2 regions of the Pandoraea sp. LA3 genome follow, and region 2 is predicted to be linked to the other one. Evidence: riboswitches for the same ligand, from Rfam matches in the RefSeq annotation. Region 2 holds a riboswitch; the other holds the start of a gene.
What was found. Region 2 has a riboswitch for FMN ahead of ribB (3,4-dihydroxy-2-butanone-4-phosphate synthase). Riboswitches for the same ligand answer to the same signal wherever they lie in the genome.

Region 1: another riboswitch for FMN. It lies ahead of C5N93_RS09820 (6,7-dimethyl-8-ribityllumazine synthase); the one in region 2 lies ahead of ribB (3,4-dihydroxy-2-butanone-4-phosphate synthase).

What each region holds. Positions count from the first base shown of each region.
Region 1 covers NZ_PTPY01000029.1:81,740-86,666, forward strand. The annotation lists gene C5N93_RS09810 (3'-5' exonuclease) at 1-1,060, opposite strand, end outside; gene C5N93_RS09815 (cysteine hydrolase family protein) at 1,378-1,947, opposite strand; gene C5N93_RS09820 (6,7-dimethyl-8-ribityllumazine synthase) at 2,063-2,569, opposite strand; FMN riboswitch at 2,640-2,795, opposite strand; gene C5N93_RS09825 (alpha/beta fold hydrolase) at 2,952-3,575, opposite strand; gene C5N93_RS09830 (OsmC family protein) at 3,748-4,029, opposite strand; gene C5N93_RS09835 (carboxymuconolactone decarboxylase family protein) at 4,389-4,868, shown strand.
Region 2 covers NZ_PTPY01000030.1:81,396-86,322, reverse strand. The annotation lists gene C5N93_RS10480 (cation:proton antiporter) at 1-874, shown strand, start outside; gene C5N93_RS10475 (PaaI family thioesterase) at 1,025-1,603, opposite strand; gene ribB (3,4-dihydroxy-2-butanone-4-phosphate synthase) at 1,978-2,694, opposite strand; FMN riboswitch at 2,791-2,967, opposite strand; gene C5N93_RS10465 (cation transporter) at 3,204-3,404, opposite strand; gene C5N93_RS10460 (heavy metal translocating P-type ATPase) at 3,682-4,927, shown strand, end outside.

The DNA.
Region 1 (4,927 bases), on a different contig from region 2:
CGTACTGATTGCTCGGGATATGTCCACGGTCGACACTGTCGATCACGCGCTGGACCAACGCTGGAAAGAATGCATCTCCTTCCGCACTGGGCCGAGGCTGGTTGTAAGCCTTTAGTTGATCGAAGCACCAACCGTGGAAGTGGCGAACGGATACCTTCTCCGACAGGCCCTTGGCCTCCATCCAACTTTTCAACCGCTTGGACAACGGCTCACTGAAACACAGAATCAGAACGGGCTTCTCGGACGCACCGGCGAGGTACTCGGCACGGTAACCAAGAATCATCGTCTTGCCAGATCCCGCCACGCCGTGGATAACGCGATGACCGTCCCCCAAGCTTCGTGCGAGCTGCTCCTGCTGCATGTCCATCACTGCCATAATATCTGGCAACTCAGGCTCATCGCCAAACAGTTCCTGCTGCTTGGCCGAGACGCGAATCTCTGGAAAGAGAATCCAGCGCACCCGGTCGATCTGCGGCAAGGTCAACTTATCTCGAAACCGATACGGGAACATGTTCCACAGGCGCTCCTGAAAACGCTCTGCATCCTCCGATTCAGTCATCTCATCGGAGCAGATCACACGATCCAGCGGAATCGCATTATCCAACTGCCCATCCATGAACTGCTTACGCGTCATGAACGGAAACACCACACCGTACGCCCACGGAAACCGCAGCTTCCCTTGATACGGGTGCCCCAGAGAATTCACAAGCTGCGGATCGCGCTCGAGGGCGCGGACGATACCCGTAATGTAACGCCTGGCCTGTTCAAGCGGATTAGTGACCTCTTTCGGACCAAAATCACCGTGGATGATCCAATCGCCTGGCGTTGCAACATTGATGGTGCTTGGTCTCCAATCCTTCACTTCGAGCACAAGCAACCCATGTGATGGGTGTAGGATTACAAAGTCCGGATATTTGTCGAGCGAGGCGATACGCACGTCGTACCAAACCTTGTAATCGTCATCCAGCTTCTGTTCAAGTCGTTCGGCAAAGCGCCTCTCACCCGGCCACATTCTGCCAAGACAAGAGGAGAGCGAAGGCACAATGGTTGCCGTTGCCATAAACCAAGGTCTTATAAGTTAGGTTCACTAATCTACCACGCTCCAAAGGAGTTGCTGATGGGCTTTGTCGTCGTCAACCCATCCCGGACGGCACGCTGATTCAGGAGTCGGCCAGCCACAAGGGATTTGTGCACAAGGATGGCAGCAACACTACGACGATAGCGGTAACGTCCGGAAGCAAAGACGCGTTGGCGCAGGGGACCGCTTCCGGCCGATTTTGGTCACTTCTGAAAACTGTTTCCACCCCGACTTGACGTTCGGCAAGTCACCCTTCGAGTATCGTTTTCCCGACGTCGAACGGCCGTTGCAAACCTGCTTTAACTAACCGTGCCTAATAACGCATCGGCAGTCGTGACGGTGCAATATTCGGTGTCCAGATTGGCGAGTGACATCGCGTGAACCTCTTCGGCGCTTCGTTGTGTCCCGTTCCAGTCTGTCCGCGCAAACGTGAAACAGCCGTCAGACACGAGCCATGTCTGGAAACCAAGGTTACCGGCCATGCGGACAGTGGCTTCCACTGAATTATTGGTGATGACGCCCGCCACAACCAACGCGTCGAGGCCTCCGGCTCGAAGCCGATCTTCCAGGTCGGTTCCGATGAACGCACTGTTCGTCTGCTTCGGGATGACCAGTTCCCCCGCCACCGGCGCTGTCTCTGGCTTGAATGCATGTCCTGGCTGGCCCGGCCGGTAGTGAGACGCGGGATTTGTGGAGTCGTGCCGAACGTGCCAGACAGGCCAACCCTGGCAACGCCAGTGAGCCAGCAATCGGCCGACTTGTCGCTCGGCATCGGGGTTATTTCGCTCGCCCCAACTGGGGTGGTCGATCGCGCGCTGCAAATCAATCAGCAAAAGGACTGCGCCGGGAGCAGGAAGTCGGGCTGGCATGTGTTCAGATGTGGAAAGCGACATTCGACGATACAAGAAACGGACGTTCGATTTGAAGCGAACGTCCGTTTTTCCTTTTGTTGAATTACCCGGTTCGGCAAGGCGCGGACGCCATTCAGGCCGCGTGCTTCATTCCACCGAAAGCTTCATCTTTCAGCGACATCACCTTCTCGATGGTGTCAGAGCATGCGTGCGCTAACTCTCTGCCCTTAACCAAGAAGTGCTCTCGAAAGAAGTTGTTGTGTTCATCCGAAGTGTGGAAATGATGCGGTGTCAGAACCGCAGACAAGACGACAACCTCGGTTTCAAGTTGCACCTGCATCAGCCCGGAAATAACGGCTTGAGCGACAAACTCGTGGCGGTAAATTCCACCATCGACGACCAATCCCGCGCAGGCAATCGCCGCATACTTGCCGGTCTTCGCCAGCAATTTCGCGTGTAGTGGAATTTCGAAGGCCCCCGCCACCTCAAAGAAATCGCAGTTGGATTCGGCGATATTTGCCTGAGCCAGGCCTTGAACAAAAGCAGCCCGGCAATTGTCCACGATGTTCTTATGCCAACTGGATTGAACGAAAGCGATGCGACGACCGGAAACAACGGAAGGATTTTGAAGTTGGGTCATGGGTTGATCCTGTGTGAAATTAAACGGGCGCACAGGGCCAAGCCGCGCGCTCGAGGCACGCAACCCACAACCCCGCTCTCTCTCATCCGGACTTTAACCGTCGGCCTCGGGATCACACCGAGTCTGCTGACCTTCCAGGGAATGACATCCCAAGAAGCGCTCGCGGGCTACGTATATTTATACGATTACCGCCGGTGGGGAATTTCACCCCGCCCTGAGAACGAAACAGCATCAAATGCTGCCTGGGGAATCTATCACAAATGCATTGGCGAAATGATCACCTTTTGCCGCGGATTCGACCGGCCCGGACAGTCGCAGTCAAACTCGCGCGGGCGCCCACCACGATTAGCGAGTGCGACACCGAAACGATGCAACACCAACCTTAGTCACCCGCGCGGATCCGCGATAGGTGGGCATCGACAAGGCCCGCGAGTTCCGACGCGTGCTCATGCGCCAGATCATGATTACCCCCTGGGACAACGTGCAACCGTGCGTCAGGCAGCAGTTCGCGCAACCGCTGGCCAACCGCTAGCGGGCTGATCGGGTCGGCATCTCCCCAAAGCAAAAGGACAGGCTGTGCAATTCGGCTTAGCTCGTCAGTCAGGTCAGCGGTGAACGACGTGAACCAGTTCGGGAAAGACGGATTGGCATTGATAAATCCGCTTTGCCAGTCTGCCGCACCCAGCGCGCGTGTATCGATGCCACCAGACGTCACCGTCAAAACAAGATGGGTTATCAGATCAGGCCTTTCCAGCGCTGCGCGAATCGCTAACACCCCTCCCATCGATTGAGCAATCAAGGCCGTGGGTTCGTCGATGTGAGAGACGACCCTTCGAACGAGATCGTCGATGTTGTTGACATCAGGTGCCGGGGGCTCCTGACCGAACCCCGGATACGGAAGGATGACTTTGCTGGCGGGGGTGATCAGCAAACTCGCGAGCGGCTGCCAGAACGCGGTGTTTCCGGATGCGCCCGGCAGGAAAAGCAGTTTCGATGGAGCAGGCAAGCGTAGATTCTCCGTGTCTGGAATATTCGATCAGGCAGGTCAACGAGGCAAACGTCGGGGACCAGAAACCGATCACCCATCAGTTCAATAGCATCCCGCCAATCGGTGCAAGTTGGCGCATTGCCGACGAGAGGGCTTCGATGGTTTGGTCGCCCATGATAAATGCCCCCTATCAAGGCGTGACGATTGCCGCCGGACGAATCGCGATGGGCTTGCCCAGTGTCTGCGCAACGGGTGATGCTCGCACCGCCTCACGAGCGAGTGACTCGTGCGCCGGGGAGGGTGCTGTCGAGAAGTGAAGAGACACGTCGAATGCGGTTTCGTGGTCTTGCCTGTCGATCGTCACTTCGACTGTGACGGCGGGAAGTGTCGCACCTGCGCGCTCGGCAGCCATATCGATGGACATACGAATGCACGCTGCAAGCGCACTTTCCAGCAACTCATGCGGTCGCATGCCCGCACGCCCACCTTTCCCACCCTTTTGCGTATCCGAGGACACCAGACAACGCCCATTGGTCAATTGGACGCCATATGGCTCGCCCTGTCGTGTTGCCGTGATCATGATGGTATCCGTGGCGTCGAGAACTATTGCCAGTGTCTGCGCACAGCGCTGGCTTAGGAAGGCAAGTCGTTATCCCGGTATGGTTTGTGACAGGCTTCGGACGGGGGATTGTTGCCGCCAGGGCAACATGGTGCGCCCCACGCCGGATCTTCTGTCATTCGGTGTCGACACCTAAGATGAAGAGGCTGTTTCATGCCTTAGCGCCCTGACCGAACCGTGTCGGGACGCGTCACCCCATCGAGGTCGCCACCATGAGTCAACGTCTGAACGCTTTCGCCCAATCGCCCGAGCTTTTCAAGAAATTTGTCGAGTTCGGCATGTTGCTGAAGTCGAGCACCGTCGAATCCTCCATCCTGAGCCTGATCGAGATTCGCGCATCGCAGATCAATGGCTGCGGCTTTTGCCTCGACATGCACGTGAAAGAGGCGAAGATTCGCGGTGAGCGCGAGCTTCGCCTGCATCACGTGGCGATCTGGCGCGAATCCCCGCTGTTTTCCCCGCGCGAGCGCGCCTGCCTGGCATGGACCGAAGCCCTGACGACGCTGGCCCCGCACGGGGTGTCCGACGACGTCTACGAGCAAGTGCGTGCGCACCTGTCCGAGAAGGAAATTTCCGACCTCAGTTTCGCCGTCATGGCCATTAACGGCTGGAATCGGTTGAACGTCGGCTTCCGTACGGTGCCCGGCTCGGCCGACAAGGCATACGGCCTCGACAAGGCGAATCTCGCTTGAACACGCGTCACGGCGACCGGCGACGACACCGGCTATCGCCGGTCGTCGCCCACGCGACG
Region 2 (4,927 bases):
GGCGGTGGTCGTGGGCAAGATCGTCTCGTGCGGGCTGGGCTCGTACCTCTCGGGGCAGGACGGCCGCACGTCGATGCGCGTGGGCATGGGGTTGTCGCAGATCGGCGAATTCTCGTTCATCATCGCCTCGCTCGGGCTCTCGCTCAAGGTGACCAGCGACTTCCTGTATCCGATTGCGGTGGCCGTCTCGGTGATCACCACGCTGCTCACGCCGTACCTCATCAAGAGCGCCGATCCGGTGACCGGCTGGCTGGGACGCGCCATGCCGGGGCGTCTGGCCTACGTGCTTGGACAGTACACGCAGTGGCTGCAAAGCATTCAACTGACGGGCGACAGCGCGGCGATCGTGACCATCGTGCGACGCATCGTGGTGAGCGTGGCGATCAACCTGGCGCTGGTCGTCACGATCTTCCTCGGCGGCGCGTTCTTCTATCGTCGCCTCGCGGATCTGATGAATCCGTGGGTGTCGGATCCGAGCCTGCAAAGCGCGGTGGTCTGGGGCGCGGCGCTGGTGCTGTCGCTGCCGTTCCTGATCGCGGTGTATCGCAAGCTCAAGTCGCTGTCGTTGCTGCTCGTGGAGCTGTCGGTGCCGCCGAGCCTGACCGGTCGCTACACGTTCCAGGTGCGACGCGTGGTGGCCGAGATCCTGCCGATTGCCGCCATGGTCGGTGTGATCCTGCTGTTGGCAGCGTTGTCGGCGAGCATTCTGCCGTCGACCGAAATGATTGCGCTGATCGTTGTCGGCACGCTGGTGCTGGCCGTCATCATGCGAAGCTGGTTCGTGCGCATGCACGCCAAGTTGCAGATCGCCCTCAAGGAGACGCTCGAACATCAGCCCGATGGCGAGCATGGCGGCAAGGGGCCGTCGCACTGAGGCGTGTTTCGAGCGTCGCCGCGTTTCAGTAGGTATCGACGGCGCGAGTGCATGATTGCGTGCTGCGCCAGGTCGTAAAAAAGCCCGCCGGGGTCATCCTCCGGCGGGCTTTTTTATCGGGTGACGCGTCTGGCGCTGTTTTCGACTGGCTTACGCCTTCTTCGGCGGGAAGTCGAAGATCAGGCAGGTCGTCGTGGCGTGTGCGTAGAGCGTGCCGTCCGGTCCGACGATGCGGCCTTCGGCGATGCCGACCTGACGTCCCACCTGAATGACCTTGCCTTCGGCGCGCACGAGCGGAACGTCGCGGGTGAGGGCGCGGACCATGTTGGTCTTGAGTTCGAGCGTGGTGTAGCTGCGTCCGGCGGGCAGCGTCGAGTGAATCGCGCAGGCCACGGCCGAGTCGAGCAGCGTGGCAAACCAGCCGCCATGAATGGAGCCGAGCGGGTTGTAATAGGGCAATGCCGGGCGTCCCTGAAAGACGGCGCGGCCATTGGCAACCTCGACGGCAATGAAGCCGAGCGTTTCACTGATCGGCGGCATCGGCAGCTTGCCGTCGAACATGGCGTCGAAGATTTCCTGGCCGGACAGGCCGATGACGTCCGACGGCGTGGCCACGCCGTAACGTGCGGGACCGTTGCGGGAGATGCGCTCACGCACGGCGGCTTCGTCGGCTTCCCACTGCGCCAGAACGGCGGTGGCATCCGCGCGGGTGTCCAGTTTGGTATTCATGACGTCTTCCTCGTAACTTTTATCATGCTAGGCAATCGCATTGTCAGGCCGATTATAGGAGTGACCGCGCTCGATTGCTTATTTCGCGTTAGAGGGAAGTGTCGACGGGCAGGAGGCGGGGCGGCGAGGCTTGCTCGTGGTACGCGGCATATCGGTGTACCGGCGTACCGGCGTATCCGTGTATCGGTGTATCGGCGTGCAGGTGTGTAGGCGGGCCGGGGGCGATGAGCGTCGTCGGTCCGCGATGAAACAGGGGCTGACGACGCGGCAGGCGAAGGTGACGCTGCGGCCACGACGGTGCGAGCCGTTGCCGTAAAGGACTGCGTCGATGAGTGACTTTTCGACGCTTCATCGTCCTCTATCTAACCGACAACTCAAGCGGCCTGAGCGTGACTGAGGCGGTAAGTGGCGAGTTCGTCGATGGTCAGGATCGGCAGATCGTGCAACTTGGCAAAGCGCTCGATATCGGCGCCGCGCGTCATCGTGCCGTCCGGATTCATCAGTTCGCACAGCACGGCTGCCGGCTTCAACCCGGCGAGGATCGCCAGATCGACGGAGCCTTCCGTGTGACCGCGACGCGTGAGCACGCCGCCCGGTTGCGCACGCAGCGGGAAGACGTGACCCGGACGCGACAGGTCGGACGGTTGCGCATCGTCGGCAATCGCCGCGCGGATCGTGGTGACGCGGTCGGCGGCCGATACGCCGGTACTCACGCCCTGACGAGCTTCGATCGTCACGGTAAACGCCGTGCCGTAACGGCTCTGGTTCTGCTCGACCATCGGCGGCAGATCGAGGCGGCGAAGCGTCTCGTCGGGCAGGCACAGGCAGACGATGCCGCTGCATTCGCGAATCAGCATGGCCATGGTGGCCGGCGTGATTTTCTCGGCGGCGACGATCAGATCGGCTTCGTTCTCGCGGTCGAGATCGTCCATGAGAATGACGGGGCGGCCATCGCGCATGGCGTCGAGCGCGGCGGCCAGACGGACTTCGACCGGCGCAAGATCGACGAATGCCGGGTAGGCATGCAGATCGTCTGCCGTGGTGCTGTCTTGCGATGCAACTTGGGTATTGCGCTGGGTGCTGGTGGACATGAAACGCTCCTCGCGTAAGTCAATTGGCGAAAAACGTTTTCGGGGCACGCGAACGGACGTGACCATGGGATCTCGTCCCATAGCACGTGGGTGTCGACGCATCTTCTCTCATCCGGACTATGACCGTCGGCTCTGGCTTCGCACCAGATCTGCTGACCCTGCCGGTGTCGCGAAAGCAACGATGGCAAGCGCTCGCGGGCTCATGACGGCGCAGCGCACTGCGCGGCGTCACATACCGCCGGTGGGGACTTTCACCCCGCCCTGAAGACGTGTATTGCCGCCCGTCGGTCGCTGGCAGTAACGCATCGCGCGGCGTCATGACGTAGTCGGCGAGACAGAGCGTAGCACAAGGTCTTGCCGCTTTGCAGCGAAGGCCGCGTCGAGCGCGTGGGAATGGCGGAGTGGATCCGCGCCTCGTCCATCTCCCGGATTTCGCGTCCGGTCTGTTCGGCCACGCCGTGACCGGGTCCGGGCGAGTGGGCCGGACGGCGCGGATGGCGGGATGACGCTCAGGCCTGCGTGCCCTTGACCGTATAACCGGCTTCGGTAATGGCGGCGCTGACTTCGGCGGGGGACAGATCGCTCTGCACGTCGACGCGACCGGCGCCCAGATCGACATTGACCTTGGCGTCGGCGTCCAGCTCGGTGATCGCGCGCGTGACGGCCTTGACGCAGTGACCGCAGCTCATACCTTCGACTTGCACTTGCATGATGTTCTCCTTGAAGAGGTTCGATTGCAGGGTGACACGAATGAATGGAACCGATGATAGACCTTCCCATAGCAGGAAGCTCAAGCGCTTTTTTCGGATGCGTCGGGTGACGGCTCGGACGTCCCCCAAACCCGGGCGGTGCCGATCGCGTTATCTTGAACGATCGGACGGGCGGTCGATACGATGCGTGACAAGTTGCCGCACAGTGCTTGACCTTCCTGTCATGGCAAGGTCTATGCTTTGACGCATGATGACAGTCCTCGTGGGAGGCCCATAAATGACTCAGAACTGGTCGGTCGGTATCGAAGGCATGACCTGCGCATCGTGTGTGACGCGGGTAGAGAAGGCGTTACGACGCACCCCAGGGGTGGCGAGCGCCAATGTGAACCTTGCGACCGAAACGGCGGCTGTCGAGGCCGCGGCCGATGTGAAGCCGGCGGCCCTGCTTGGCGCGATCGAAGCGGCGGTGGCCGATGCCGGGTATCAGGTGGCGGAGCAATCGTTCGAACTCGCCATCGGCGGCATGACATGCGCCTCGTGTGCGGGGCGCGTCGAAAAGGCGCTGCGCAATGTGCCGGGCGTGGTCGAGGCGAACGTCAATCTGGCGACCGAGCGCGCTGCCGTGCGTGGTGTACGCGGTGCCGTGGACATCGCGGCGCTTGCGACCGCTGTCGAGAAGGCGGGATATGAAGCGTCGCCCGTAACGGACCCGGCGCAGGCGGCCCAGACCGAAAGCGGCCCGGCGTGGTGGCCGGTGGCCATCGCGGCGGTGCTCTCGCTGCCGCTATTGCTGCCCATGCTGCTCGAACCGTTCGGTGTGCATGTGATGCCGCCGCCGTGGGTGCAATGGCTGCTCGCGACGCCGGTGCAGTTCTGGCTCGGCGCGCGGTTTTACCGGGCAGGCTACAAGGCGGTGCGCGCGGGCAGCGGCAACATGGACTTGCTCGTGGCGCTGGGCACTTCGGCGGCGTATGGCCTGAGTCTGTACGAATGGTGGCGTGCACCGGCCGGCAGCATGCCGCATCTCTATTTCGAGGCGGCTGCGGTCGTCATTACGCTGGTCCTGCTGGGCAAGTGGCTCGAAGCGCGTGCGAAGCGGCGTACGGTGGAAGCGATTCGTGCGCTGGCGGCATTGCGGCCCGAGACGGCGCGCGTGTTGCGCGACCCGCATGGCGCAGCGAGTGAGGTTGACGTGCCGCTCTCGCAAGTGAAAGTGGGCGATTGGGTCGTGGTGCGCGCCGGTGAGCGTGTGCCGGTCGACGGCGTGATTCGCGATGGCGCAAGCCAACTCGACGAGTCGTTGCTGACGGGCGAACCGTTGCCCATCGACAAGACGAGTGGCGACAAGGTCGTGGGCGGTTCGATCAATGGCGCGGGGACGCTGCGCGTGGAAACGACGGCGGTCGGCGCCGACACGGCGCTCGCTCGCATCATCCGCATGGTCGAAGACGCGCAGGCAGGCAAGGCGCCGATTCAGCGCGCCGTGGATCGTGTCGCGGCGGTGTTCGTGCCGGTGGTGGTCC